Regions from separate parts of the Neobacillus sp. OS1-32 genome, predicted to be linked through region 1. Evidence: a T-box and tRNA genes for the amino acid it is inferred to sense, from the RefSeq annotation. Region 1 holds a T-box; the other regions hold tRNA genes.
The links. A T-box is a leader RNA that pairs with one kind of tRNA and senses whether it is charged. The one in region 1 lies ahead of RCG24_RS01780 (glycine--tRNA ligase), so its partner is inferred to be a tRNA-Gly.
Positions count from the first base shown of each region.

Region 1 (10,067 bases):
CGGAAATCACTCCAGACAATCCTTCTGCCTTAACATTCCTCTCCGCTGATTGAAACGGACCAACTGCCACTTCACCGGCAACTGCATAGGCAATGCCGTTATTTTTCGCTAAATAGCAGGGTAAATACGCATGGTCGGAACCGATGTCTGCCACTTTGGCTCCGTTGGGGACATATTTAGCCACCGTTGCTAACCTAGCTGATAATTTATCTGTATTCAACAAATCCACCACACTTTTTAAATACTAGTATAAGAAAGGTCCTTTACAGATGCAAAGGACCTTTTTGGATGGCGTAGAAAACGCGATTATGTTTATTGTATTTTTGATACCCATTCAGCCATTTTATCTAATTGATCTGCTGTAACAGCAGTTTGCGCTGGCATATTATTTCTACCATTCTTGATGATACCTTTAATTTCATCCTTTGACAGCTTCTTTCCAACACCTTTTAAGGATGGACCCACTCCGCCCTGATATTGATCACCATGACAGCCGATACAAGTGGATTTGTAAATGTCCTCCGGATTTGTAGCAGCCGTTTCCGTTTTCTGACTACTTTTCCCCTCACCTTTGGCCACTTCTTTCATATCACCAAGACCTTTGAATGACAACAAGAACATCAGGGCAATCCCAAAGACCATGATGAGAATGAAAGGAACAACTGGATTTCGTTTCATGATAAAACCTCCCTTATGTACGTAAACATGTTCTTTAAATATAAATCCTCCCACAAACACTATCTATTTTACTTGAAAAGCTGTCAAAGGAAAAGACCTAAACTTATTTAATTGAAATAATCTTTTAAAAATATCTAAAACAGCCCCTATTTTCCAAAAAAACAATATCTAGGAAAAAGTTCAAGGGACCATTTGCAAAGTGAGAGACAATTCAGTAAAATAATCTTAATAACAAACGACAAAAAAGTTTACTCCGTTGCCGAAGTAAACTTTGGATCCATACATGTCTATTCTAAAAAGTCTTTTAGGCGTTTGCTGCGGCTAGGGTGACGCAGTTTTCGCAAGGCCTTTGCTTCAATTTGCCGAATACGCTCGCGGGTGACACCAAATACCTTTCCGACTTCTTCCAGTGTCCGAGTCCGGCCATCATCGAGACCAAACCGGAGACGAAGGACGTTTTCTTCACGGTCTGTTAAGGTGTCAAGGACATCTTCCAACTGCTCTTTTAATAGCTCATAGGCAGCATGTTCAGAAGGGGAGGTGGCATCCTGATCTTCAATGAAATCTCCTAGATGGGAGTCATCCTCTTCACCGATTGGTGTCTCCAATGAAACAGGTTCTTGAGCAATTTTTAAGATTTCTCTAACCTTATCCGGTGTTAAATCCATATCTTCGGCAATTTCCTCCGGAGTTGGTTCACGGCCAAGATCTTGCAGTAATTGCCGCTGTACCCGAATAAGTTTATTAATCGTTTCGACCATATGAACCGGGATACGGATGGTTCTTGCTTGATCCGCAATCGCTCTGGTAATGGCCTGACGAATCCACCATGTAGCATAAGTACTAAACTTAAATCCTTTTCGATAATCAAATTTTTCAACGGCTTTAATGAGGCCCATGTTTCCTTCTTGAATTAAATCGAGAAACAGCATTCCCCGGCCGACATAGCGCTTTGCAATACTTACAACCAGGCGAAGATTTGCTTCCGCAAGACGCCGCTTTGCTTCTTCATCTCCCTGTTCAATACGATGCGCCAACTCGATTTCCTCTTCGGCCGAGAGCAGGTTAACGCGGCCAATTTCCTTTAAGTACATACGAACTGGATCATTAATTTTTACACCTGGCGGGACGCTTAGATCATTCAAATCAAATTCATCATCGTCTTCTTCTTTCGCTAAATCTTTGATGCTTGGATCCTCATCATCGCCATCACCGACTAATTCAATTCCCTGATCACCAAGAAACTCATAGAATTCATCCATTTGATGTGAGTCTAAATCAAAATGCGACATTTTTTCAGCAATATCATCATAGGCAAGGACGCCGACTTTTTTTCCTACTTCTGTTAATTGTTGTTTCACCTGTTCTAAGGTCAATTCATTCTCGACCTCCTGTGACCGGGCTGATTTTTCAGCAGCCATAGGAAACCCTCCTTCCAAAATCAAAGACAGTAAACTAAATCTATAATGATTTACGCAATTGAATAATTTCATTTGCAATAATAGCTGCTTTTAAATAATCCTTTTGCCGTTCTGCCTCTTTCTGTTTTTCCTCTTTTTCCTTTATCATTAACATTTTTTTGTAATTCAACACCTGTTTGATATAATCAGATAATTCCTGGTCGGTTAACTCTTCATTAATCGACAACATTTCAATATTTGCAACCATTCTTCTAAGATTATCATCTTGTATATAGGTTAAAAAGGCAGCAGGATCTGGTTGTGAGTGCTCTTCATAAAATTCCAGCAGATAAGTGACAATTGCCTGATGCTCATCAATATTAAATGTATTTCCTGCAAGCAAATCCTGGACTTTATATACCATGTCACGATCTTTTAGCATATGAGCAATTATATATTGCTCTGCAGAATAATGGGCAGGTTTTAATTCTTTTGCTTGTCTAGGGATAACAGCAGGTTTAAATGGCTGCCCGGTTTTTCCTTTGGCTTTCCTTTTTTCAGCAAAGTAATATTGCTTTTGCTGCTGCTTTAAAGCATCTAATGAAAGAGAAAATTCATCCGCCAACTGCCGTAAATAATGATCTCTTTCCACTGCCATTGGCAATTTGCTGATTTCTTTTATTATTTCTTCGATATAGTTTAGCCTATCTCCTTCATTTTGCAGGTTTTTTCCCCTGCGGAAATAAAGAAATTTAAAGCCCATCCAGGTTAAACTGGCCTCAATCACTTCGTGACGAAATTTATCGGGGCCATTTTTTTTAATGTACTCATCCGGATCCATACCTTCAGGCATCAGCGCAACTTTTATCTCAAAACCAGCATCCTGTAAATGCAATCCTGCGCGATATGCCGCTTCAATCCCGGCATTATCGGAATCATAACAAATAATCACGGATTGGACGCCTTGACGTAACAGCGAAATATGCTCATCCGTCAACGATGTACCCATTGTGGCAATGCCGTTTTCGACCCCAGCACGACTTGCTGCTATACAATCGGCAAAGCCTTCAAATAAAACGGCATGACGCAATTTTTTGATACTGGATTTTGCCTGATGATAATTGTATAAAATTTTGCTTTTATTAAAGATTGCCGTTTCGGGACTATTTAAATATTTAGGGTCTTCGCCCCCAAGCGATCTCCCGGAAAAAGCAATCGTATTTCCATTTCGGTCAAATATTGGAAACATAATTCGATCTCTGAAGCGATCAAAAAATGTTCCATCTCTCTCACGCTTTATGATAAGTCCTGCTTTTTCCATTAATTCAGCGGAGAAATTTCTTTTTAAAAGAAAATGGGCGACAAAGTCCCAAGAGTTTAGCGAATAGCCTAGTTGAAATTGATCGATTGATTCCCGGCTAAAACCTCTTTGATAAAGATACTCCAACGCATGCTGACCTTCTTTTGTATTGACCAGCAAATGATGGTAAAATTTACGTAACAGCTCATGAGCATCTTTCATTGCTTGCAGCTCTTTAGACTGTTTATTCTCCGTTTGTGCGATGTTTAGCTTGATCTCAAGGTCAATATTCGCCCGGGAGGCTAGTTTGATTACGGACTCTTGAAATGAAATGCCCTCTAGCTCCATTAAGAAAGTAAAAACATTTCCACCAGCACCACAGCCAAAGCAATGGAAAATCTGCTTATCGGGTGAGACCGAAAAAGAAGGAGTACTTTCTCCATGGAAGGGGCATAATCCGAAGTAATTTCGTCCCTGTTTTTTTAATTGAACATAGTCACTGATAATTTCAACTATATCTACAGCCTGACGAATTTGGGTTATCTTTTCTTCGGAAATACGTTCTGCCATGAAAACAACTCCATTTTGCTAACAACATTTATTCGACATACATCCGCTAAATCCCTTCAATTTTCGACAAAATTTCATTGTCAATCGCAAACGATCTTCAGATTGAAAAGAATTTGGTCTCTTTAAGGTATTAACATATTCCTGTTGGCCTATGTACTCCCATCTTGATGATCATAGGAAGCCGCATTAAGAGTCCAACTTCATATCCTGAAACAGGTTCGACAATTTCCGCCTTATCCGGACAGGGTTTGGAGTAACCATATAAATTGTCGGAACAGCTTTTTTCTTTTTATTAATTCTACATTACTCTGCATATTCCTTCTTTAATGTCTATTTTTATCATGAAAACATTACAACAAGTGAGTGGTTTAGACATATTTTAGGGGGATTTTATCTAATAAGCATTTTTGTTTTCATGAAAAAGAGAGATAGGATTTATGTCGAATTTTTTAAGAGACAAATATGGTATCTGACTTGACATCTGACAGTAAATAGTTTATTCGTTCCCATGCAAGTCTAAACCTAAAAGATTCATTTTTATCACAATTTTTTATTATAGTATATTTATGATCAATTTGCCACAACTTTTGCTTACTTTTTTCATTAGAAAACACATAATCAAAAGATTATGTGTTAAGCTTTTCCTTTATAAAAATAGCTAAGAATAACATTGGCTGTTTCCTCTACTGCCTTATTGGTTACATCGATAACTGGACAGTTAATTTTGGTCACGACCTGCTCAAAAAAGTCTATTTCTTCTCGAATTCGATTGATATTGGCATAACTTGCTTGATCATTTAACCCTAAAGAAATTAACCTCTCTCTGCGGATATGATTTAATTTTTCAGGGCTGATTTTTAACCCAAAGCACTTTTCTTTCGGTACCCGATAAAGTTCCTCAGGCGGGTCAACCTCCGGCACAAGCGGCACATTGGCGACCTTTAGGCGCTTATGTGCGAGGTATTGCGATAATGGCGTTTTCGAGGTCCTCGATACGCCAATTAACACAATATCCGCTTTTAAAATTCCCCGGGGGTCTCTGCCATCATCATATTTGACGGCAAACTCGATTGCTTCGATCTTTTTGAAATAATCCTCGTCCAGTTTTCTCACAAGGCCTGGCTCAAATAAAGGCGTCTTACCGGTAAAAGCTTGAATATTATCGATGATTGGACCGATGAGGTCAACAGCCACAATTCCCTCTTTTTCCGCCCGCTTTAGCATATATGTGCGCATTTCTGGTTTTACCAGAGTAAATGCGACCATCCCCTTGTCTAATGAGACGAGGGACAATACTTCATCAATATGTTCCTTATCTTCAACATAGGGAAATCGTTTCAAAGTCATTCCGGAGCCGTTAAACTGACTAATAGCTGCTTTCGTCATTAATTCTGCTGTTTCCCCAACTGAATCGGATACGACATAAATAATTGACGTATTCATTCCCTTTCATCATCCCCTCTGAAAAGCAACATTTTATTCTTCGCCCAGAGCAACAAATGCCCTGGTTATATTCGTTTTCGTTATTCTTCCGATTACCTCAAACCCGTGATCTGTCTTTTTAACAACCGGGAGGGCATCAATTTGTTTTTCAATTAACTTTTTGGCAACATCAATTAAAAGGTCCTCCCGTTCACACATCGTGATGTTTGGCATACGCGTCATGATGATATGTACAGGAATGGTTGTCAGTTCCTGTTTTCCAATGCTGGCCCGTAGTAAATCTTTTCTGGATAAAACCCCAACTAAATGCGAACCTTTGTCTACGACGAATAATGTCCCTACATCCTCTAAAAACATTGTGCAAATGGCATCATAAACCGAAACGTTTTCATTTACGACAACCGGAATGGATTGGTATTCTTTCACATAAATTTTTTGCAGATTTTCAGTTAATAATTGCGTTCCTGATTTTCCCGTGTAAAAGTAGCCAACCCGCGGCCTAGCATCCAGGAACCCAGCCATCGTTAAAATGGCTAGATCTGGACGCAATGTTGCCCGAGTTAGGTTTAATTGCTCGGCAATGTGTTCTCCCGTTATCGGGCCGCTTTCTTTGACGATTTGCAATATCTGCTCCTGACGTTTTGTTAGTTCTATTGTCCTCACCACCCATTAGACCATTGAATGTTTCATTTTAATACCTGATCTTTTCATGCAAAAAGCTAATTAGCTCTGTAATTGGCAGGCGAGTTTGTTCCATTGTATCCCGGTCTCTGACGGTTACCATTTTGTCCTCGATGGAATCAAAATCATAGGTGATACAGAATGGTGTACCGATTTCATCGTGGCGGCGGTAACGTTTACCGATGGAACCAGACTCATCATAATCTACATTAAAATGCTCAGAAAGGGCTGCAAAAACTTCCTTGGCTCCTTCAGACAGCTTTTTCGATAATGGCAGAACAGCAGCCTTAAATGGAGCAAGCGCCGGATGGAAATGCATAACAGTTCTGGAAGTGCCGTCTTCAAGTTGTTCCTCATCATAAGCATCAATTAAAAAGGCTAAGGTAACCCGGTCTGCACCAAGTGAAGGTTCGATACAGTAAGGAATATACTTTTCATTTGTGTCGGGATCCAGGTAGTGGAAGTCCTCACCGGAATATTCCATATGCTGTTTTAAATCGTAATCGGTTCTCGAAGCAATTCCCCAAAGCTCACCCCAGCCGAACGGAAACTTATATTCAAAGTCTGTGGTTGCATTACTGTAATGGGAAAGTTCTTCCTCAGAGTGATCGCGGAGTCTTAAGTTATCTTTTTTGAGGCCTAATGAAAGCAGCCAGTTTTCGGCAAATTGCTTCCAATAGTCAAACCATTTTAATTCTTCTCCCGGCTTGCAGAAAAACTCCAACTCCATTTGTTCAAATTCTCTTGTACGGAAGGTAAAATTCCCCGGTGTAATTTCATTTCTAAAGCTTTTTCCAATTTGCGCGATACCAAACGGCAGTTTCTTCCTCATGGTTCTTTGGACATTTTTAAAGTTAACAAAAATTCCTTGTGCCGTTTCAGGGCGCAGAAAAATCTCGTTTGTGCTAGTTTCCGTCACTCCCTGGAAGGTTTTGAACATTAGATTAAATTGCCTGATGCCGGTAAAATCATGACTTCCGCAGTCGGGGCAGGCAATATGATGTTCCTTGATTAATTCTTCCATTTTCGTAAATGGAAGACCATCAACAACCATTTCGATCCCTTTTTCTTCAAGGGCATTTTCAATTAATTTATCGGCACGATGCCGCGCTTTACAATTCTTGCAATCAATCATTGGGTCATTAAAGTTGCCGATATGTCCAGAAGCTTCCCATGTTCTCGGATTCATTAAGATACTTGCATCTAAGCCGACGTTTAACGGCGTCTGTTGGACGAATTTTTTCCACCAGGCCTGCTTTATATTGTTTTTAAATTCAACTCCTAATGGGCCGTAATCCCAAGTGTTTGCAAGACCGCCGTAAATTTCTGAGCCTGGGAAAATAAACCCTCTGTGCTTTGCGTGAGAAACGATTTGTTCCATGGTTACATTCATTTTTTCGATAACTCCTTTTATTGAATTAGTCAATGAAAAAACTCCCGCCTCTATGCTTTTACGCATAGGGACGAGAGTTAACCCGCGGTTCCACCCTATTTGCCGGCAGCTGCCGGCCTCTTTTCATGTAATCAAATTGCTCCGGAACGCCTTCCTTAAGCTTCTATACCCTAGCTCACACCATCCTAGGTTCGCTTTTATAGATTGTGCCTAAGTACTACTTTCCTTCAGCGCAATTATTAATTTTATTGAGTATAATAACCAAAACAAACAATAATGTCAACAAATTCTATAAAAGATTTCGAAAATGGGCCATTGAGTCGAGAAATTTTTTCGATTTCAGATGCAGTCCTGAATATTCGTCATAATAGGCATCGATCACCTTTTTGAGTTCGGCTTTGGTCGTGTCTTTTACAGAGATGCTCCCTAAACGTGACAAATCAAAATAATAAAAGAGCCGCAACAATTTAACAGCAGCTGGTGAAATTTTAAAATGATAGGGGTCATGCTCCAGACAACGATGGCAGATAAACCCGCCTTCACGAATGGAAAAAGAAAAATGTCCGGAAGACTGGCCGCAAACAGAACATTGGTTTAAGACCGGATATAATCCTAATACATTTAGCATTTTCATTTCATAAATATCGATCAAAATATCCGGATCATACCCCTCATTCATTAGATTTAGAGTCTGATATAATAACTCAAAATGAAATGGATTCGGTTTCTTCTCGTCGGTACATTTATCGGTTAATTCAACGATCAGGCTTGCATAGGCGGTTAAAAAAATGTCTTCACCAATCGAACGAAAAGATGTGATGATTTCACCTTGCTGTAAACCGCTTAAACCGGTTCCTTTTTGAATGAGAAAATAACCGTAAGTAAAAAGCTGGGTAATGGAGGAGAGACGGCTGTTCGGCTTTTTTGCCCCTCTGGCCATCACGCCGATTTTCCCCCATTCCCTGGTATACAAAGTGACAATTTTATTGGTTTCACCATAATCAGTTGCTCTAATGACGATGCCTTCACACTTCTGAAGCATAATGTCACCATCCCAAACTAAATAGCCGGGCACGGCACCTTTTACTATAGAAACACTAATCCAGAAACCCACACCTTGCCAATAAGGCGGTGTGAGAAGAGCTAAACTAAACTACATTCAAATTAGAAAATGTTTATTTATATCTACAACTGGTTAGAATGAATTTCTTTATGCGGCGCTCCGCCCCTTTTCAATTAGAAGTGTGCGGCTACTAGAAAATAGGATTATCCATTTGTGCTAGCTCTTCATTCGAATTACCGGGTATTTCTTGGTTTTCCTTCTCAAGTTCTTTAAAGAGAAGATATGTGTCGATATTACCGGTCTGGGTAAATACTTTCCACGTTAAATCCAACACGAAAACCCCACCTTTCAATTTTTAGACTAGCGTATTTTTGGGTCCTAAAGCTTACAATTATCTTGGCCTGCCCACACTAAAATCATAAGACGTAAATTTTGTAAATGCGGTCCATGCATATTCTTAAAACTTGAGTAATATTCTAGATAGGGCGAACGGATTAGTACTCATCTTCATTAAAGCCGTACTCGCGCAGTTGTGACATTTTATTCCGCCAATCCTTTTGAACTTTTACCCACAATTCTAAAAACACTTGTGAACCAAGCAGATTTTCAATATCAACGCGGGCACGCTTGCCAATCTCCTTTAACATGCTGCCTTTTTTTCCAATAATGATTCCTTTTTGCGAATCGCGTTCGACAATGATTGTGGCCATGACATGAATAATATTCCTGCCCTCTTGCCGCTCAATTTTATCGATCACTACGGCTAAGGAATGAGGAATTTCTTCCCTGGTTAAGTGAAGTGCTTTTTCGCGAATCAGTTCGGAAATGATAAACCTTTCTGGATGATCAGTTACTTGATCTGCCGGGTAATATTGCGGTCCCTCAGGTAAAAACCCTTTAATTTGTTCCAAAAGACGCTCGACATTATTTCCCTCTAATGCCGATATAGGAACGATTTCTTTAAAGGAAAATTTTTCTTTATATGATTCGATTATCGACAATAATTCATCCGGATGAATCTTATCAATTTTATTTATGACCAGAAAAACAGGTGTGTTGATCGTGCGAAATTTTTCAATGATAAATTCTTCGCCACGTCCAAATCCTTCTTCAGCATTTACCATAAACAAAACTAGATCGACTTCTTTAAGAGTGTTTTGGGCCACCTTCATCATAAAATCGCCTAATTTATGCTTTGGCTTATGGATACCCGGCGTGTCGATAAAAATCATTTGGGCATCTTCCTGCGTGAGAACACCTTGTACTTTATTCCGAGTAGTTTGTGGTTTATCGCTCATGATCGCAATCTTTTGACCGATGACCCGATTAAGGAAGGTAGATTTCCCAACATTTGGTCGGCCAATGATGGAGATAAATCCCGATTTATAAGCAGCTCTTTCAGTTCGATTATTTTCCATTTAAATCATCCGCCATGAACGCACCAGGTAATAAATCCTCAACAGTTAGCTCCAAAATATCCCCTTTTAGATTTGTCAGGATCACCTTCATATCTTTAGGACATAATTCAGCCATTACTTG
Region 1 covers NZ_CP133263.1:339,868-349,934, reverse strand. Annotated here, with positions in the region: gene RCG24_RS01810 (tRNA (adenine(22)-N(1))-methyltransferase) at 1-220, opposite strand, end outside; gene cccA (cytochrome c550) at 313-678, opposite strand; gene rpoD (RNA polymerase sigma factor RpoD) at 966-2,099, opposite strand; gene dnaG (DNA primase) at 2,140-3,948, opposite strand; gene RCG24_RS01790 (pyruvate, water dikinase regulatory protein) at 4,582-5,391, opposite strand; gene RCG24_RS01785 (transcriptional regulator CcpN) at 5,425-6,057, opposite strand; gene RCG24_RS01780 (glycine--tRNA ligase) at 6,083-7,465, opposite strand; T-box leader at 7,529-7,705, opposite strand; gene recO (DNA repair protein RecO) at 7,755-8,507, opposite strand; gene RCG24_RS01770 (YqzL family protein) at 8,719-8,862, opposite strand; gene era (GTPase Era) at 9,023-9,946, opposite strand; gene RCG24_RS01760 (cytidine deaminase) at 9,936-10,067, opposite strand, start outside.

Region 2 (10,067 bases), 1.7 Mb from region 1:
CACGTGAAGAGTTTCCGGATTTGCATGTTGAGGAAAGAAGTGCCGTTTCGATTGCCCGCCGCCTGCAGGACCCGCTGGCTGAATTAGTCAAAATTGATCCAAAATCGGTAGGAGTCGGACAATATCAGCATGACGTATCGCAAAAACGGCTTTCTGAATCGTTACATTTTGTTGTGGAAACGGCAGTTAACCAGGTTGGTGTTAATGTCAATACTGCTTCCGCATCATTGCTGCAATATGTTTCCGGGCTGACCAAGACGGCTGCAAATAATGTCGTCAAGCTGCGGGAGGAGGAAGGAAAATTCACCAGCAGGGCACAGTTAAAGAAGGTCCCTCGGCTTGGAGCTAAAACGTATGAACAGGCAATTGGTTTCCTCAGGGTGCTTGATGGGCAAGAACCGTTAGACCGTACCGCAATTCACCCGGAAAACTATGATGAGGTTAAGAAACTTTTAACGAACCTAGGTTTTACCACGGCAGATCTAGGAACGGAAGAGTTGAAAAATGCTTTAAATGGACTCGACTTAAAGGCTGTATCTGTAGAGTTGGCCATAGGTGAATTAACTCTAAAAGACATCGTCGATGCATTAATGAGGCCGGAAAGAGATCCGCGTGATGACCTGCCTCGTCCACTGTTGAAAAAAGATGTTTTAAAACTGGAGGATTTGAAACCGGGGATGGAACTGCAGGGAACGGTCCGAAATGTAGTCGACTTTGGTGCATTTATCGATATCGGAGTAAAGCAGGATGGGCTTGTTCACATCTCCAAGCTTAGCAAACGCTTTGTAAAGCATCCAATGGACATCGTTTCCGTGGGAGACGTTGTCACAGTCTGGGTTGATTCTGTCGATATGAAAAAAGGACGCGTGGCCCTAACAATGTTGCAACCGTCCTGATCAAAAGAAAAAACACTGTTTTTTAATATAGTGAAAGCGCCTGGGACTTCTTTGGTTCTAAAATCAAACTGCCAAGAAGACTAATAGCAGCCTTTGGGCCAGCTTCCTTGTTGCCCATTGGAATTATCCAAGGCGCTTACGCTTTTATTATGAGCAGTGTTTTTTTCTGTAAAAAAACCAACATTGGTTTAATAATTTGATCTGATGGCGGTTTTTTTCAAAAAAGGCTCTTTTCATTTGGTTTTGAAACCAAGTCGGCATAATGAAACCTCCCAAAGTGGATTTTCATTAAGTGTATAAATAATATATGCTATAATAGGTTGTCACGTTCTTACAGAAGCGAGGGAGCGGAAAATTGAATGATGTAGAACTGCAATTATTAGTTGAAAAGATATCCATCGATTCATTCGGCAAGCCATTTAAGCATAGGGCAGTTTTTAACACCAGATTAAGAACCACCGGGGGCCGCTATCTTCTGGGAACCCATAATATAGAAATAAATAAGAGATATCTAGAGCAGCTTGGCCATAAGGAATTAATCGGGATCATTAAGCACGAATTATGTCATTACCATCTTCATCTTGAAGGAAAAGGACACCAACACCGTGATAAGGATTTTAAGCAGTTATTAAAAAAAGTAGGTGCACCCCGTTTTTGTAATCAGCTCCCGGAAGCCAAAGCAAAACGTCCCGTGAAAAAATTTCTCGTCTATCAATGTACCAATTGCCATCTTACCTATCAGAGAAAAAGAAGTATCAACACGAGCAGATTTGTTTGCGGAAGGTGCAGGGGCAAATTAGCAAAAGTGAAGGAAGTTATTCTAAAATAAATATGCTCCGTTCCATTTATTTCTACTATAAATCTTATTGACTTTAACTTCTCCCGTCATTATAATGTAAAGAGTCGATAAGGCATCTGCCTTATTTTTTAGTTTTATTCCGCAATAGCTCAGTGGTAAAGACGAGCAAAGCGTCGTGGAAAAGCTGCGAGTTGTACACGCCGAGACGCTGCTTGAATAAGCATACTGAGGCGGGGACACAATTTATGCAATGAGTATGGAATACATTTTATTTTTCCGCAGTAGCTCAGTGGTAGAGCTATCGGCTGTTAACCGATCGGTCGTAGGTTCGAATCCTACCTGCGGAGCCATATAGGGGAAGTACTCAAGTGGCTGAAGAGGCGCCCCTGCTAAGGGTGTAGGTCGCGTAAGCGGCGCGAGGGTTCAAATCCCTCCTTCTCCGTTTAATAAACATTTTCGGCCCCTTGGTCAAGCGGTTAAGACACCGCCCTTTCACGGCGGTAACACGGGTTCGAATCCCGTAGGGGTCATCAGAAATGGGAGATGAGGTTTAGTCCATTTCCTGTTTCTTTCCATAATAATTTATTATTGTTGGGCTATAGCCAAGCGGTAAGGCAACGGACTTTGACTCCGTCATTCGCAGGTTCGAATCCTGCTAGCCCAGCCATTTCAAAAAATGCGGGTGTGGCGGAATTGGCAGACGCACCAGACTTAGGATCTGGCGCCGCAAGGCGTGGGGGTTCGACTCCCTTCACCCGCACCAGAATTTACCTCTTGAAATATAGAAATATATCTGCTAAGATGAATCTCGTCGTTGATAATGCGGTCGTGGCGGAATGGCAGACGCGCTAGGTTGAGGGCCTAGTGGTGGCAACACCGTGGAGGTTCAAGTCCTCTCGGCCGCACCAAAAAAACATTGACAAACCAATGTGCTTGTGATATTATTTAAAAGTTGGTTATTAAAAACGCGCCCGTAGCTCAATTGGATAGAGCGTCTGACTACGGATCAGAAGGTTATGGGTTCGACTCCTATCGGGCGCGCCATATTAACGGGAAATAGCTCAGCTTGGTAGAGCACTTGGTTTGGGACCAAGGGGTCGCAGGTTCGAATCCTGTTTTCCCGACCATTCAAAATAATCAACCTCATCTTATAATGTATGCGGGTGTAGTTTAGTGGTAAAACCACAGCCATGAGCAAAAGCACCTATGGATTCACTTCGAGTTGCCTCGACGCATAAAACATCCTTGATTAAACTTGAAGAGGAAGAGGCATGAAGATTCGTAAGCAAAATGTGGTTAGTAAATTATTATTATATGCGGGTGTAGTTTAGTGGTAAAACCACAGCCTTCCAAGCTGTTGTTGTGGGTTCGATTCCCATCACCCGCTCCACTTTAATTAGTTGGATGGTTCTTTGAAAACTAAACAAACAAAAACGTCAACAAACAATAATCATTCATTTCTTTATTGAAATGAAGCCAACGTTAAATTTTATGAGCTATTTCAACTCAACTTTATTGGAGAGTTTGATCCTGGCTCAGGACGAACGCTGGCGGCGTGCCTAATACATGCAAGTCGAGCGAATCAAGAGGAGCTTGCTCCTCGAGGTTAGCGGCGGACGGGTGAGTAACACGTGGGCAACCTGCCTGTAAAACTGGGATAACTTCGGGAAACCGGAGCTAATACCGGATGACTCTTATTTACACATGTAGATAAGCTAAAAGACGGCGCAAGCTGTCACTTACAGATGGGCCCGCGGCGCATTAGCTAGTTGGTGAGGTAACGGCTCACCAAGGCGACGATGCGTAGCCGACCTGAGAGGGTGATCGGCCACACTGGGACTGAGACACGGCCCAGACTCCTACGGGAGGCAGCAGTAGGGAATCTTCCACAATGGACGAAAGTCTGATGGAGCAACGCCGCGTGAGCGATGAAGGCCTTCGGGTCGTAAAGCTCTGTTGTTAGGGAAGAACAAGTATCGGAGTAACTGCCGGTACCTTGACGGTACCTAACCAGAAAGCCACGGCTAACTACGTGCCAGCAGCCGCGGTAATACGTAGGTGGCAAGCGTTGTCCGGAATTATTGGGCGTAAAGCGCGCGCAGGCGGTCCTTTAAGTCTGATGTGAAAGCCCACGGCTCAACCGTGGAGGGTCATTGGAAACTGGGGGACTTGAGTGCAGAAGAGGAAAGCGGAATTCCACGTGTAGCGGTGAAATGCGTAGAGATGTGGAGGAACACCAGTGGCGAAGGCGGCTTTCTGGTCTGTAACTGACGCTGAGGCGCGAAAGCGTGGGGAGCAAACAGGATTAGATACCCTGGTAGTCCACGCCGTAAACGATGAGTGCTAAGTGTTAGAGGGTTTCCGCCCTTTAGTGCTGCAGCTAACGCATTAAGCACTCCGCCTGGGGAGTACGGCCGCAAGGCTGAAACTCAAAGGAATTGACGGGGGCCCGCACAAGCGGTGGAGCATGTGGTTTAATTCGAAGCAACGCGAAGAACCTTACCAGGTCTTGACATCCTCTGACACTCCTAGAGATAGGACGTTCCCCTTCGGGGGACAGAGTGACAGGTGGTGCATGGTTGTCGTCAGCTCGTGTCGTGAGATGTTGGGTTAAGTCCCGCAACGAGCGCAACCCTTGATCTTAGTTGCCAGCATTCAGTTGGGCACTCTAAGGTGACTGCCGGTGACAAACCGGAGGAAGGTGGGGATGACGTCAAATCATCATGCCCCTTATGACCTGGGCTACACACGTGCTACAATGGATGGTACAAAGGGCAGCGAAGCCGCGAGGCTAAGCCAATCCCATAAAACCATTCTCAGTTCGGATTGCAGGCTGCAACTCGCCTGCATGAAGCCGGAATCGCTAGTAATCGCGGATCAGCATGCCGCGGTGAATACGTTCCCGGGCCTTGTACACACCGCCCGTCACACCACGAGAGTTTGTAACACCCGAAGTCGGTGGGGTAACCGCAAGGAGCCAGCCGCCTAAGGTGGGACAAATGATTGGGGTGAAGTCGTAACAAGGTAGCCGTATCGGAAGGTGCGGCTGGATCACCTCCTTTCTAAGGATCATTTTGTTCTTGCGAACAAATAAAGAGTTTGTTGTACGTATTTTGTTTGTTTAGTTTTGAGAGAATAATCCTCTCGTTAAGTTTGCTCCTGCGCCGCAGTAGTTCGAGGAAGTATTCCTCAGCTCGTCGCAAGGCAGCTTGAAGCAAAACTAAGAAGGTCATTCATGAAGTTGATTCGTGGAAGTCGCCTTGTTTAGTTTTGAGGGAATAATCTCTCATAAAGCTATATGATCCATCACTTCGTGATGAAAATCAGTGGCCTTGTTCCTTGAAAACTAGATAATCGTAATAGAAGAAGTAACCAAGTAAGAACCGAGTATCGCCATTTTAGGTTTTAAACCTTTTAGGTCATGACAAATCAGCAGCGAGAAGGTCAAGGAAGCGAGTGAGCGAAGACCGGAGCGTGCTTAAGGGCACGTGAGGATCTGAGTGAACGAAGCTGACGCAGAGATTCGACGCTGATCATTTGTCAGAGGTTAAGTTAGAAAGGGCGCACGGTGGATGCCTTGGCACTAGGAGCCGATGAAGGACGGGACTAACACCGATATGCTTCGGGGAGCTGTAAGTAAGCGTCGATCCGGAGATTTCCGAATGGGGGAACCCCCTGCTCGTAATGGAGTAGGATCCTTACCTGAATTCATAGGGTAAGGAAGGCAGACCCGGGGAACTGAAACATCTAAGTACCCGGAGGAAGAGAAAGCAAACGCGATTCCCCAAGTAGCGGCGAGCGAAACGGGAACAGCCCAAACCGAAAGGCTTGCCTTTCGGGGTTGTAGGACACTCAACATGGAGTTACAAAGGAACGGAGTAGACGAAGCGATCTGGAAAGGTCCGCAAGAGAAGGTAAAAGCCCTGTAGTCGAAACTTCGTTCCCTCCTGAGTGGATCCTGAGTACGGCCGGACACGTGAAATCTGGTCGGAAGCTGGGAGGACCATCTCCCAAGGCTAAATACTCCCTAGTGACCGATAGTGAACCAGTACCGTGAGGGAAAGGTGAAAAGCACCCCGGGAGGGGAGTGAAAGAGAACCTGAAACCGTGTGCCTACAAGTAGTCAAAGCCCTTTAACGGGTAATGGCGTGCCTTTTGTAGAATGAACCGGCGAGTTACGATTGCATGCAAGGTTAAGTTGAAGAGACGGAGCCGCAGCGAAAGCGAGTCTTAAGTAGGGCGATCTTTAGTATGTAGTTGTAGACCCGAAACCAGGTGATCTACCCATGTCCAGGGTGAAGGTAGGGTAACACCTACTGGAGGCCCGAACCCACGCACGTTGAAAAGTGCGGGGATGAGGTGTGGGTAGCGGAGAAATTCCAATCGAACTTGGAGATAGCTGGTTCTCTCCGAAATAGCTTTAGGGCTAGCCTCACGGCTTGGAGTCTTGGAGGTAGAGCACTGTTTGGACTAGGGGCCCTCATCGGGTTACCGAATTCAGACAAACTCCGAATGCCAAAGACTTACCCGTGGGAGTCAGACTGCGAGTGATAAGATCCGTAGTCAAAAGGGAAACAGCCCAGACCACCAGCTAAGGTCCCAAAGTATACGTTAAGTGGAAAAGGATGTGGAGTTGCTTAGACAACCAGGATGTTGGCTTAGAAGCAGCCACCATTTAAAGAGTGCGTAATAGCTCACTGGTCGAGTGACTCTGCGCCGAAAATGTACCGGGGCTAAACGTATCACCGAAGCTGTGGATGGACACCGTTGGTGTCCGTGGTAGGAGAGCGTTCTAAGGGCGTTGAAGCTGGACCGGAAGGACTGGTGGAGCGCTTAGAAGTGAGAATGCCGGTATGAGTAGCGAAAGATGAGTGAGAATCTCATCCACCGAATGCCTAAGGTTTCCTGAGGAAGGCTCGTCCGCTCAGGGTTAGTCGGGACCTAAGCCGAGGCCGAAAGGCGTAGGCGATGGACAACAGGTTGATATTCCTGTACCACCTCTGAATCGTTTGAGTGATGGGGGGACGCAGGAGGATAGGGTAAGCGCGCTGCTGGTCATGCGCGTCCAAGCAGTTAGGCTGGTGAATAGGAAAATCCGTTCACCGTGAAGGCTCGAGCTGTGACGGCGAGGGAAATACAGTACCGAAGTTCCTGATTCCACACTGCCAAGAAAAGCCTCTAGCGAGATTCAAGGTGCCCGTACCGCAAACCGACACAGGTAGGCGAGGAGAGAATCCTAAGGTGAGCGAGAGAACTCTCGTTAAGGAACTCGGCAAAATGACCCCGTAACTTCGGGAGAAGGGGTGCTTTTTAGGGTGCATAGCCCTGAAAAGCCGCAGTGAATAGGCCCAGGCGACTGTTTAGCAAAAACACAGGTCTCTGCGAAGCCGCAAGGCGAAGTATAGGGGCTGACGCCTGCCCGGTGCTGGAAGGTTAAGAGGAGGGGTTAGCCTTAAAAGCGAAGCTCTGAATCGAAGCCCCAGTAAACGGCGGCCGTAACTATAACGGTCCTAAGGTAGCGAAATTCCTTGTCAGGTAAGTTCTGACCCGCACGAAAGGCGTAACGATCTGGGCACTGTCTCAACGAGAGACTCGGTGAAATTATAGTACCTGTGAAGATGCAGGTTACCCGCGACAGGACGGAAAGACCCCATGGAGCTTTACTGTAGCCTGATATTGAATTTTGGTACAGCTTGTACAGGATAGGTAGGAGCCTGAGAAACCGGAGCGCCAGCTTCGGTGGAGGCGTCGGTGGGATACTACCCTGGCTGTATTGAAATTCTAACCCGCACCCCTCAATCGGGGTGGGAGACAGTGTCAGGTGGGCAGTTTGACTGGGGCGGTCGCCTCCCAAAGAGTAACGGAGGCGCCCAAAGGTTCCCTCAGAATGGTTGGAAATCATTCGCAGAGTGTAAAGGCACAAGGGAGCTTGACTGCGAGACCTACAAGTCGAGCAGGGACGAAAGTCGGGCTTAGTGATCCGGTGGTTCCGCATGGAAGGGCCATCGCTCAACGGATAAAAGCTACCCTGGGGATAACAGGCTTATCTCCCCCAAGAGTCCACATCGACGGGGAGGTTTGGCACCTCGATGTCGGCTCATCGCATCCTGGGGCTGTAGTCGGTCCCAAGGGTTGGGCTGTTCGCCCATTAAAGCGGTACGCGAGCTGGGTTCAGAACGTCGTGAGACAGTTCGGTCCCTATCCGTCGTGGGCGCAGGAAATTTGAGAGGAGCTGTCCTTAGTACGAGAGGACCGGGATGGACGCACCGCTGGTGTACCAGTTGTCTTGCCAAAGGCATCGCTGGGTAGCTATGTGCGGACGGGATAAGTGCTGAAAGCATCTAAGCATGAAGCCCCCCTCGAGATGAGATTTCCCATAGCTTTAAGCTAGTAAGATCCCTGAAAAATGATCAGGTTGATAGGTCAGAGGTGGAAGCGTGGTGACACGTGGAGCTGACTGATACTAATCGATCGAGGACTTAACCAAATAGAAAAGCGGAAGCGTCCGCTTAGCAACGTATGGCTTCCTCGAAAAAGCTAATGCTTTTTCCTCGTGCGATGCCTACGCTGACGAAGTGTTCCTTGTGGTGGGCTTTGACTGAGATAAAGGAAACACGAAGAGTGAAACGATTCAATGTTGACTTATCGTAGGGAAAAGACCGAAAGACACTAGTTGCTGGACGCTGGAGCTAGACATGAATCAGAAAGCGAACTCGTTCTTCAATGGAACTTCTTCTGTATTATCTAGTTTTGAGGGAATGAAAAAATTTAGATTTCCCCTTGAAAAATTTCAAAAAGACATTATAATAAAATAGTGTCAGCTAAATAGTCCGGCGGTGATGGCGAGAAGGTCACACCCGTTCCCATACCGAACACGGAAGTTAAGCTTCTCAGCGCCGATGGTAGTTGGGGCACGCGCCCCTGTGAGAGTAGGACGCTGCCGGGCTGTTTTAATAAAACAATATTTTTCTATTATCGCGGGGTGGAGCAACGAGCGTTGCTTCAATGAATAAACTCCGAGTTGTCCCGACGCATTAGCTCCTCTGAATAAGCTGGTAGAGGAAGGGACAGTCCTTATGCATGGGGCATAGGAAAATTTTATATCTTATTATTATCGCGGGGTGGAGCAGTCCGGTAGCTCGTCGGGCTCATAACCCGAAGGTCGCAGGTTCAAATCCTGCCCCCGCAATCTGGTCTGGTAGTTCAGCTGGTTAGAATGCCTGCCTGTCACGCAGGAGGTCGCGGGTTCGAGTCCCGTCCAGACCGCCATCTTCAAAAAATAGTCAGCACGAAACGATGTTTCGGCTTTTTTTATGTTCGCTAACTAAAAGACTACATATCAAATACGTTCCCTTAGGAAACATCCTAAGGTTTTTTTGTATAAAAATAAGGTAAAATGAAGATAAAGATCTTTTACAGTAAAATAGGTGATTAGATGGCCCAGTATGAACTAAAAACAAATAATTCAGAGGAAACCAGTGAATTTGCAGAAAGAATTGCCGCCCATTTGCAGCCGGGTGATGTGATTGCCCTTGAAGGCGATTTAGGGGCAGGCAAAACTACTTTTACAAAAGGTATTGCTAAAGGTTTGGATATTAAGAGGACTGTTAACAGCCCCACTTTTACCATTATAAAAGAGTATCAGGGGAGGCTCCCTTTATATCATATGGATGTCTATCGGGTAGAAGATTCATTGGAGGATTTGGGATTTGATGAATACTTTGAAGGTCATGGTGTCACTGTAGTGGAATGGGCCCATGTCATCAAAGAGCAGCTGCCTAATGAGCTGTTAACGGTTTATTTATATCATCATGAAGGCGAACAGCGAACCATCGTCCTCATTCCCAAAGGCCGAAGATATGAGCAATTATGTAAGGAGATTTTTCAATGACGATTTTAGCGATCGATACTTCCAATAATCCGTTGGGGGTAGCGCTTTTACAGGAAGATCAAGTAATTGGTGAATATATTACCAATTTAAAAAAGAATCACTCCATTCGGATCATGCCGGCGATTCAGACACTCATGGAGGATTGTGAAAAGCAGCCGACAGATTTGACAAAAATTGTGGTCGCCAAGGGTCCAGGCTCTTATACTGGAGTAAGAATTGGCGTAACCATTGCGAAAACATTAGCGTGGTCGTTAAATATTCCTCTTGTCGGCATTTCCAGCCTGGAGGTATTGGCAGCCGCGCCGGCAAGACGCTTTGAAGGCTATGTGTCACCTATATTTGACGCTAGAAGGGGACAAGTCTATACAGGGTTGTACCGTTTTGAAAATGGTAGACTTACCACCGTTGAACCAGATCAGTTAGCAATGGCTGTAGATTGGGCACCCAAATTAGCGCAACTAGGCCAAGCTGTTTTGTTTGT
Region 2 covers NZ_CP133263.1:2,999,598-3,009,664, reverse strand. Annotated here, with positions in the region: gene RCG24_RS14925 (Tex family protein) at 1-896, shown strand, start outside; gene cmpA (cortex morphogenetic protein CmpA) at 1,044-1,157, opposite strand; gene RCG24_RS14915 (SprT family protein) at 1,252-1,725, shown strand; tRNA gene RCG24_RS14910 (tRNA-Asn) at 1,971-2,045, shown strand; tRNA gene RCG24_RS14905 (tRNA-Ser) at 2,050-2,137, shown strand; tRNA gene RCG24_RS14900 (tRNA-Glu) at 2,154-2,225, shown strand; tRNA gene RCG24_RS14895 (tRNA-Gln) at 2,288-2,362, shown strand; tRNA gene RCG24_RS14890 (tRNA-Leu) at 2,374-2,458, shown strand; tRNA gene RCG24_RS14885 (tRNA-Leu) at 2,518-2,603, shown strand; tRNA gene RCG24_RS14880 (tRNA-Arg) at 2,663-2,739, shown strand; tRNA gene RCG24_RS14875 (tRNA-Pro) at 2,746-2,822, shown strand; tRNA gene RCG24_RS14870 (tRNA-Gly) at 3,012-3,085, shown strand; rRNA gene RCG24_RS14865 (16S ribosomal RNA) at 3,208-4,757, shown strand; rRNA gene RCG24_RS14860 (23S ribosomal RNA) at 5,241-8,182, shown strand; rRNA gene rrf (5S ribosomal RNA) at 8,525-8,641, shown strand; tRNA gene RCG24_RS14850 (tRNA-Met) at 8,811-8,884, shown strand; tRNA gene RCG24_RS14845 (tRNA-Asp) at 8,888-8,964, shown strand; gene tsaE (tRNA (adenosine(37)-N6)-threonylcarbamoyltransferase complex ATPase subunit type 1 TsaE) at 9,131-9,586, shown strand; gene tsaB (tRNA (adenosine(37)-N6)-threonylcarbamoyltransferase complex dimerization subunit type 1 TsaB) at 9,583-10,067, shown strand, end outside.
Region 2: it has a tRNA-Gly gene. The T-box ahead of RCG24_RS01780 (glycine--tRNA ligase) is inferred to sense a tRNA for this amino acid. The anticodon was not compared.

Region 3 (10,067 bases), 1.5 Mb from region 1:
CGCCTACGCCTTTCGGCCTCGGCTTAGGTCCCGACTAACCCTGAGCGGACGAGCCTTCCTCAGGAAACCTTAGGCATTCGGTGGATGAGATTCTCACTCATCTTTCGCTACTCATACCGGCATTCTCACTTCTAAGCGCTCCACCAGTCCTTCCGGTCCAGCTTCAACGCCCTTAGAACGCTCTCCTACCACGGACACCAACGGTGTCCATCCACAGCTTCGGTGATACGTTTAGCCCCGGTACATTTTCGGCGCAGAGTCACTCGACCAGTGAGCTATTACGCACTCTTTAAATGGTGGCTGCTTCTAAGCCAACATCCTGGTTGTCTAAGCAACTCCACATCCTTTTCCACTTAACGTATACTTTGGGACCTTAGCTGGTGGTCTGGGCTGTTTCCCTTTTGACTACGGATCTTATCACTCGCAGTCTGACTCCCACGGGTAAGTCTTTGGCATTCGGAGTTTGTCTGAATTCGGTAACCCGATGAGGGCCCCTAGTCCAAACAGTGCTCTACCTCCAAGACTCCAAGCCGTGAGGCTAGCCCTAAAGCTATTTCGGAGAGAACCAGCTATCTCCAAGTTCGATTGGAATTTCTCCGCTACCCACACCTCATCCCCGCACTTTTCAACGTGCGTGGGTTCGGGCCTCCAGTAGGTGTTACCCTACCTTCACCCTGGACATGGGTAGATCACCTGGTTTCGGGTCTACAACTACATACTCTAATCGCCCTATTCAGACTCGCTTTCGCTGCGGCTCCGTCTCTTCAACTTAACCTTGCATGCAATCGTAACTCGCCGGTTCATTCTACAAAAGGCACGCCATTACCCGTTAAAGGGCTTTGACTACTTGTAGGCACACGGTTTCAGGTTCTCTTTCACTCCCCTTCCGGGGTGCTTTTCACCTTTCCCTCACGGTACTGGTTCACTATCGGTCACTAGGGAGTATTTAGCCTTGGGAGATGGTCCTCCCAGCTTCCGACCGGATTTCACGTGTCCGGCCGTACTCAGGATCCACTCAGGAGGGAACGAAGTTTCGACTACAGGGCTTTTACCTTCTCTTGCGGACCTTTCCAGATCGCTTCGTCTACCCCGTTCCTTTGTAACTCCATGTTGAGTGTCCTACAACCCCGAAAGGCAAGCCTTTCGGTTTGGGCTGTTCCCGTTTCGCTCGCCGCTACTTAGGGAATCGCGTTTGCTTTCTCTTCCTCCGGGTACTTAGATGTTTCAGTTCCCCGGGTCTGCCTTCCTTACCCTATGAATTCAGGTAAGGATCCTGCTCCATTACGAGCAGGGGGTTCCCCCATTCGGAAATCTCCGGATCGACGCTTACTTACAGCTCCCCGAAGCATATCGGTGTTAGTCCCGTCCTTCATCGGCTCCTAGTGCCAAGGCATCCACCGTGCGCCCTTTCTAACTTAACCTCTGACAAATGATCAGCGTCGAATCTCTGCGTCAGCTTCGTTCACTCAGATCCTCACGTGCCCTTAAGCACGCTCCGGTCTTCACTCACTCGCTTCCTTGACCTTCTCGCTGCTGATTTGTCATGACCTAAAAGGTTTAAAACCATAAATGAGCGATTACTCGGTTCTTACTTGGTTACTTCTTCTATTACGATTATCTAGTTTTCAAGGAACAAGGCTACTGATTTTCATCACGAAGTGATGGATCATATAGCTTTATGAGAGATTATTCTCTCAAAACTAAACAAGGCGACTTCCACGAATCAACTTCATGAAAAGTCTTCTTAGTTTTGCTTCAAGCTGCCTTGCGACGAGCTGAGGAATACTTCCTCGAACTACTACGGCGCAGGAGCACGTTACTTCATTGAGAGATTATTCTCTCAAAACTAAACAACAAAAACGTCAAACTTTTTATCCTTAGAAAGGAGGTGATCCAGCCGCACCTTCCGATACGGCTACCTTGTTACGACTTCACCCCAATCATTTGTCCCACCTTAGGCGGCTGGCCCCTTGCGGTTACCCCACCGACTTCGGGTGTTACAAACTCTCGTGGTGTGACGGGCGGTGTGTACAAGGCCCGGGAACGTATTCACCGCGGCATGCTGATCCGCGATTACTAGCGATTCCGGCTTCATGCAGGCGAGTTGCAGCCTGCAATCCGAACTGAGAATGGTTTTATGGGATTGGCTTAGCCTCGCGGCTTCGCTGCCCTTTGTACCATCCATTGTAGCACGTGTGTAGCCCAGGTCATAAGGGGCATGATGATTTGACGTCATCCCCACCTTCCTCCGGTTTGTCACCGGCAGTCACCTTAGAGTGCCCAACTGAATGCTGGCAACTAAGATCAAGGGTTGCGCTCGTTGCGGGACTTAACCCAACATCTCACGACACGAGCTGACGACAACCATGCACCACCTGTCACTCTGTCCCCCGAAGGGGAACGTCCTATCTCTAGGAGTGTCAGAGGATGTCAAGACCTGGTAAGGTTCTTCGCGTTGCTTCGAATTAAACCACATGCTCCACCGCTTGTGCGGGCCCCCGTCAATTCCTTTGAGTTTCAGCCTTGCGGCCGTACTCCCCAGGCGGAGTGCTTAATGCGTTAGCTGCAGCACTAAAGGGCGGAAACCCTCTAACACTTAGCACTCATCGTTTACGGCGTGGACTACCAGGGTATCTAATCCTGTTTGCTCCCCACGCTTTCGCGCCTCAGCGTCAGTTACAGACCAGAAAGCCGCCTTCGCCACTGGTGTTCCTCCACATCTCTACGCATTTCACCGCTACACGTGGAATTCCGCTTTCCTCTTCTGCACTCAAGTCCCCCAGTTTCCAATGACCCTCCACGGTTAAGCCGTGGGCTTTCACATCAGACTTAAAGGACCGCCTGCGCGCGCTTTACGCCCAATAATTCCGGACAACGCTTGCCACCTACGTATTACCGCGGCTGCTGGCACGTAGTTAGCCGTGGCTTTCTGGTTAGGTACCGTCAAGGTACCGGCAGTTACTCCGATACTTGTTCTTCCCTAACAACAGAGCTTTACGACCCGAAGGCCTTCATCGCTCACGCGGCGTTGCTCCATCAGACTTTCGTCCATTGTGGAAGATTCCCTACTGCTGCCTCCCGTAGGAGTCTGGGCCGTGTCTCAGTCCCAGTGTGGCCGATCACCCTCTCAGGTCGGCTACGCATCGTCGCCTTGGTGAGCCGTTACCTCACCAACTAGCTAATGCGCCGCGGGCCCATCTGTAAGTGACAGCTTGCGCCGTCTTTTAGCTTATCTACATGTGTAAATAAGAGTCATCCGGTATTAGCTCCGGTTTCCCGAAGTTATCCCAGTCTTACAGGCAGGTTGCCCACGTGTTACTCACCCGTCCGCCGCTAACCTTTAGGAGCAAGCTCCTAAAGGTTCGCTCGACTTGCATGTATTAGGCACGCCGCCAGCGTTCGTCCTGAGCCAGGATCAAACTCTCCAATAAAGTTCGAGTTGATTAGCTCATAAAATTTAACGTTGGCTTCATTTCGTTAGAAATGAATGATTATTGTTGTCCAGCTACAGCGCCCTAGCACCTAGTGTCCTTCGCACTCCGCCCTACGATAAGTCAACATCGAATTGCCTTCGGCTTCTTCGTGTTTCCTTTATCTCAGTTGGAGCACTCTAGGCCATACGGTGCTGACCAGGGTGCTTTCGCTTTTCTATGTTGACGTTTTTGTTTGTTTAGTTTTCAAAGAACGATCATCGCTCAAAAGCGACTTTCTTATGTTAACAAGAATGATAGTCTTTGTCAACATATTTTTATAATTTTGGTGGAGCCTAGCGGGATCGAACCGCTGACCTCCTGCGTGCAAAGCAGGCGCTCTCCCAGCTGAGCTAAGGCCCCCAAACTAAAAAATGGTCGGGAAAACAGGATTCGAACCTGCGACCCCTTGGTCCCAAACCAAGTGCTCTACCAAGCTGAGCTATTTCCCGTTAATATGGCGCGCCCGATAGGAGTCGAACCCATAACCTTCTGATCCGTAGTCAGACGCTCTATCCAATTGAGCTACGGGCGCATTATTAACATGGTGCCGAGGACCGGAATCGAACCGGTACGGTAGTCACCTACCGCAGGATTTTAAGTCCTGTGCGTCTGCCAGTTCCGCCACCCCGGCAAATCTGGAGCGGAAGACGGGATTCGAACCCGCGACCCCCACCTTGGCAAGGTGGTGTTCTACCACTGAACTACTTCCGCATATTGAATGGTGCGGGTGAAGGGAGTCGAACCCCCACGCCTTACGGCGCCAGATCCTAAGTCTGGTGCGTCTGCCAATTCCGCCACACCCGCATTATTAAATGGTGAGCCATGAAGGACTCGAACCTTCGACCCTCTGATTAAAAGTCAGATGCTCTACCGACTGAGCTAATGGCTCATACTGTTTAACCTTTTGTCGATTGCTTTTAATGGTGGGCCATGAAGGACTCGAACCTTCGACCCTCTGATTAAGAGTCAGATGCTCTACCAACTAAGCTAATGGCCCATTATCAACAAATTGATAAAAGAGGCAAAAGGTGCCGGCCAGAGGACTTGAACCCCCAACCTACTGATTACAAGTCAGTTGCTCTACCAATTGAGCTAGGCCGGCAAAGAAATAAAATATGGTGGAGGATGACGGGATCGAACCGCCGACCCTCTGCTTGTAAGGCAGATGCTCTCCCAGCTGAGCTAATCCTCCATTACTTTATGCCCGGCAACGTCCTACTCTCACAGGGGCGCGTGCCCCAACTACCATCGGCGCTGAGAAGCTTAACTTCCGTGTTCGGTATGGGAACGGGTGTGACCTTCTCGCCATCACTGCCGGACTATTCAATTGAGGTTCATTCCCTCAAAACTAGATAATGCTGAAGAAGTCATAAGAACGAGTTTCGCTAAGCGGACGCTTCCGCTTTTCTATTTGGTTAAGTCCTCGATCGATTAGTATCAGTCAGCTCCACGTGTCACCACGCTTCCACCTCTGACCTATCAACCTGATCATTTTTCAGGGATCTTACTAGCTTAAAGCTATGGGAAATCTCATCTCGAGGGGGGCTTCATGCTTAGATGCTTTCAGCACTTATCCCGTCCGCACATAGCTACCCAGCGATGCCTTTGGCAAGACAACTGGTACACCAGCGGTGCGTCCATCCCGGTCCTCTCGTACTAAGGACAGCTCCTCTCAAATTTCCTGCGCCCACGACGGATAGGGACCGAACTGTCTCACGACGTTCTGAACCCAGCTCGCGTACCGCTTTAATGGGCGAACAGCCCAACCCTTGGGACCGACTACAGCCCCAGGATGCGATGAGCCGACATCGAGGTGCCAAACCTCCCCGTCGATGTGGACTCTTGGGGGAGATAAGCCTGTTATCCCCAGGGTAGCTTTTATCCGTTGAGCGATGGCCCTTCCATACGGAACCACCGGATCACTAAGCCCGACTTTCGTCCCTGCTCGACTTGTAGGTCTCGCAGTCAAGCTCCCTTGTGCCTTTACACTCTGCGAATGATTTCCAACCATTCTGAGGGAACCTTTGGGCGCCTCCGTTACTCTTTGGGAGGCGACCGCCCCAGTCAAACTGCCCACCTGACACTGTCTCCCACCCCGATTGAGGGGTGCGGGTTAGAATTTCAATACAGCCAGGGTAGTATCCCACCGACGCCTCCACCGAAGCTGGCGCTCCGGTTTCTCAGGCTCCTACCTATCCTGTACAAGCTGTACCAAAATTCAATATCAGGCTACAGTAAAGCTCCATGGGGTCTTTCCGTCCTGTCGCGGGTAACCTGCATCTTCACAGGTACTATAATTTCACCGAGTCTCTCGTTGAGACAGTGCCCAGATCGTTACGCCTTTCGTGCGGGTCAGAACTTACCTGACAAGGAATTTCGCTACCTTAGGACCGTTATAGTTACGGCCGCCGTTTACTGGGGCTTCGATTCAGAGCTTCGCTTTTAAGGCTAACCCCTCCTCTTAACCTTCCAGCACCGGGCAGGCGTCAGCCCCTATACTTCGCCTTGCGGCTTTGCAGAGACCTGTGTTTTTGCTAAACAGTCGCCTGGGCCTATTCACTGCGGCTTTTCAGGGCTTTGACACCCTAAAAAGCACCCCTTCTCCCGAAGTTACGGGGTCATTTTGCCGAGTTCCTTAACGAGAGTTCTCTCGCTCACCTTAGGATTCTCTCCTCGCCTACCTGTGTCGGTTTGCGGTACGGGCACCTTGAATCTCGCTAGAGGCTTTTCTTGGCAGTGTGGAATCAGGAACTTCGGTACTGTATTTCCCTCGCCGTCACAGCTCAGCCTTCACGGTGAACGGATTTTCCTATTCACCAGCCTAACTGCTTGGACGCGCATGACCAGCAGCGCGCTTACCCTATCCTCCTGCGTCCCCCCATCACTCAAACGATTCAGAGGTGGTACAGGAATATCAACCTGTTGTCCATCGCCTACGCCTTTCGGCCTCGGCTTAGGTCCCGACTAACCCTGAGCGGACGAGCCTTCCTCAGGAAACCTTAGGCATTCGGTGGATGAGATTCTCACTCATCTTTCGCTACTCATACCGGCATTCTCACTTCTAAGCGCTCCACCAGTCCTTCCGGTCCAGCTTCAACGCCCTTAGAACGCTCTCCTACCACGGACACCAACGGTGTCCATCCACAGCTTCGGTGATACGTTTAGCCCCGGTACATTTTCGGCGCAGAGTCACTCGACCAGTGAGCTATTACGCACTCTTTAAATGGTGGCTGCTTCTAAGCCAACATCCTGGTTGTCTAAGCAACTCCACATCCTTTTCCACTTAACGTATACTTTGGGACCTTAGCTGGTGGTCTGGGCTGTTTCCCTTTTGACTACGGATCTTATCACTCGCAGTCTGACTCCCACGGGTAAGTCTTTGGCATTCGGAGTTTGTCTGAATTCGGTAACCCGATGAGGGCCCCTAGTCCAAACAGTGCTCTACCTCCAAGACTCCAAGCCGTGAGGCTAGCCCTAAAGCTATTTCGGAGAGAACCAGCTATCTCCAAGTTCGATTGGAATTTCTCCGCTACCCACACCTCATCCCCGCACTTTTCAACGTGCGTGGGTTCGGGCCTCCAGTAGGTGTTACCCTACCTTCACCCTGGACATGGGTAGATCACCTGGTTTCGGGTCTACAACTACATACTCTAATCGCCCTATTCAGACTCGCTTTCGCTGCGGCTCCGTCTCTTCAACTTAACCTTGCATGCAATCGTAACTCGCCGGTTCATTCTACAAAAGGCACGCCATTACCCGTTAAAGGGCTTTGACTACTTGTAGGCACACGGTTTCAGGTTCTCTTTCACTCCCCTTCCGGGGTGCTTTTCACCTTTCCCTCACGGTACTGGTTCACTATCGGTCACTAGGGAGTATTTAGCCTTGGGAGATGGTCCTCCCAGCTTCCGACCGGATTTCACGTGTCCGGCCGTACTCAGGATCCACTCAGGAGGGAACGAAGTTTCGACTACAGGGCTTTTACCTTCTCTTGCGGACCTTTCCAGATCGCTTCGTCTACCCCGTTCCTTTGTAACTCCATGTTGAGTGTCCTACAACCCCGAAAGGCAAGCCTTTCGGTTTGGGCTGTTCCCGTTTCGCTCGCCGCTACTTAGGGAATCGCGTTTGCTTTCTCTTCCTCCGGGTACTTAGATGTTTCAGTTCCCCGGGTCTGCCTTCCTTACCCTATGAATTCAGGTAAGGATCCTGCTCCATTACGAGCAGGGGGTTCCCCCATTCGGAAATCTCCGGATCAACGCTTACTTACAGCTCCCCGAAGCATATCGGTGTTAGTCCCGTCCTTCATCGGCTCCTAGTGCCAAGGCATTCACCGTGCGCCCTTTCTAACTTAACCTCTGACAAATGATCAGCGTCGAATCTCTGCGTCAGCTTCGTTCACTCAGATCCTCACGTGCCCTTAAGCACGCTCCGGTCTTCGCTCACTCGCTTCCTTGACCTTCTCGCTGCTGATTTGTCATGACCTAAAAGGTTTAAAACCTAAAATGGCGATACTCGGTTCTTACTTGGTTACTTCTTCTATTACGATTATCTAGTTTTCAAGGAACAAGGCCACTGATTTTCATCACGAAGTGATGGATCATATAGCTTTATGAGAGATTATTCCCTCAAAACTAAACAAGGCGACTTCCACGAATCAACTTCATGAATGACCTTCTTAGTTTTGCTTCAAGCTGCCTTGCGACGAGCTGAGGAATACTTCCTCGAACTACTGCGGCGCAGGAGCAAACTTAACGAGAGGATTATTCTCTCAAAACTAAACAAACAAAATACGTACAACAAACTCTTTATTTGTTCGCAAGAACAAAATGATCCTTAGAAAGGAGGTGATCCAGCCGCACCTTCCGATACGGCTACCTTGTTACGACTTCACCCCAATCATTTGTCCCACCTTAGGCGGCTGGCTCCTTGCGGTTACCCCACCGACTTCGGGTGTTACAAACTCTCGTGGTGTGACGGGCGGTGTGTACAAGGCCCGGGAACGTATTCACCGCGGCATGCTGATCCGCGATTACTAGCGATTCCGGCTTCATGCAGGCGAGTTGCAGCCTGCAATCCGAACTGAGAATGGTTTTATGGGATTGGCTTAGCCTCGCGGCTTCGCTGCCCTTTGTACCATCCATTGTAGCACGTGTGTAGCCCAGGTCATAAGGGGCATGATGATTTGACGTCATCCCCACCTTCCTCCGGTTTGTCACCGGCAGTCACCTTAGAGTGCCCAACTGAATGCTGGCAACTAAGATCAAGGGTTGCGCTCGTTGCGGGACTTAACCCAACATCTCACGACACGAGCTGACGACAACCATGCACCACCTGTCACTCTGTCCCCCGAAGGGGAACGTCCTATCTCTAGGAGTGTCAGAGGATGTCAAGACCTGGTAAGGTTCTTCGCGTTGCTTCGAATTAAACCACATGCTCCACCGCTTGTGCGGGCCCCCGTCAATTCCTTTGAGTTTCAGCCTTGCGGCCGTACTCCCCAGGCGGAGTGCTTAATGCGTTAGCTGCAGCACTAAAGGGCGGAAACCCTCTAACACTTAGCACTCATCGTTTACGGCGTGGACTACCAGGGTATCTAATCCTGTTTGCTCCCCACGCTTTCGCGCCTCAGCGTCAGTTACAGACCAGAAAGCCGCCTTCGCCACTGGTGTTCCTCCACATCTCTACGCATTTCACCGCTACACGTGGAATTCCGCTTTCCTCTTCTGCACTCAAGTCCCCCAGTTTCCAATGACCCTCCACGGTTGAGCCGTGGGCTTTCACATCAGACTTAAAGGACCGCCTGCGCGCGCTTTACGCCCAATAATTCCGGACAACGCTTGCCACCTACGTATTACCGCGGCTGCTGGCACGTAGTTAGCCGTGGCTTTCTGATTAGGTACCGTCAAGGTACCGGCAGTTACTCCGATACTTGTTCTTCCCTAACAACAGAGCTTTACGACCCGAAGGCCTTCATCGCTCACGCGGCGTTGCTCCATCAGACTTTCGTCCATTGTGGAAGATTCCCTACTGCTGCCTCCCGTAGGAGTCTGGGCCGTGTCTCAGTCCCAGTGTGGCCGATCACCCTCTCAGGTCGGCTACGCATCGTCGCCTTGGTGAGCCGTTACCTCACCAACTAGCTAATGCGCCGCGGGCCCATCTGTAAGTGACAGCTTGCGCCGTCTTTTAGCTTATCTACATGTGTAAATAAGAGTCATCCGGTATTAGCTCCGGTTTCCCGAAGTTATCCCAGTCTTACAGGCAGGTTGCCCACGTGTTACTCACCCGTCCGCCGCTAACCTTTAGGAGCAAGCTCCTAAAGGTTCGCTCGACTTGCATGTATTAGGCACGCCGCCAGCGTTCGTCCTGAGCCAGGATCAAACTCTCCAATAAAGTTCGAGTTGATTAGCTCATAAAATTTAACGTTGGCTTCATTTCGTTAGAAATGAATGATTATTGTTGTCCAGCTACAGCGCCCTAGCACCTAGTGTCCTTCGCGCTCCGCCCTACGATAAGTCAACATCGAATGCCTTCGGCTTCTTCGTGTTTCCTTTATCTCAGTTGGAGCACTCTAGGCCATACGGTGCTGACCAGGGTGCTTTC
Region 3 covers NZ_CP133263.1:3,225,477-3,235,543, forward strand. Annotated here, with positions in the region: rRNA gene RCG24_RS16085 (23S ribosomal RNA) at 1-1,421, opposite strand, end outside; rRNA gene RCG24_RS16090 (16S ribosomal RNA) at 1,882-3,431, opposite strand; tRNA gene RCG24_RS16095 (tRNA-Ala) at 3,758-3,833, opposite strand; tRNA gene RCG24_RS16100 (tRNA-Pro) at 3,846-3,922, opposite strand; tRNA gene RCG24_RS16105 (tRNA-Arg) at 3,929-4,005, opposite strand; tRNA gene RCG24_RS16110 (tRNA-Leu) at 4,016-4,104, opposite strand; tRNA gene RCG24_RS16115 (tRNA-Gly) at 4,110-4,184, opposite strand; tRNA gene RCG24_RS16120 (tRNA-Leu) at 4,193-4,277, opposite strand; tRNA gene RCG24_RS16125 (tRNA-Lys) at 4,287-4,362, opposite strand; tRNA gene RCG24_RS16130 (tRNA-Lys) at 4,395-4,470, opposite strand; tRNA gene RCG24_RS16135 (tRNA-Thr) at 4,503-4,575, opposite strand; tRNA gene RCG24_RS16140 (tRNA-Val) at 4,590-4,665, opposite strand; rRNA gene rrf (5S ribosomal RNA) at 4,676-4,792, opposite strand; rRNA gene RCG24_RS16150 (23S ribosomal RNA) at 4,885-7,824, opposite strand; rRNA gene RCG24_RS16155 (16S ribosomal RNA) at 8,308-9,857, opposite strand.
Region 3: it has a tRNA-Gly gene. The T-box ahead of RCG24_RS01780 (glycine--tRNA ligase) is inferred to sense a tRNA for this amino acid. The anticodon was not compared.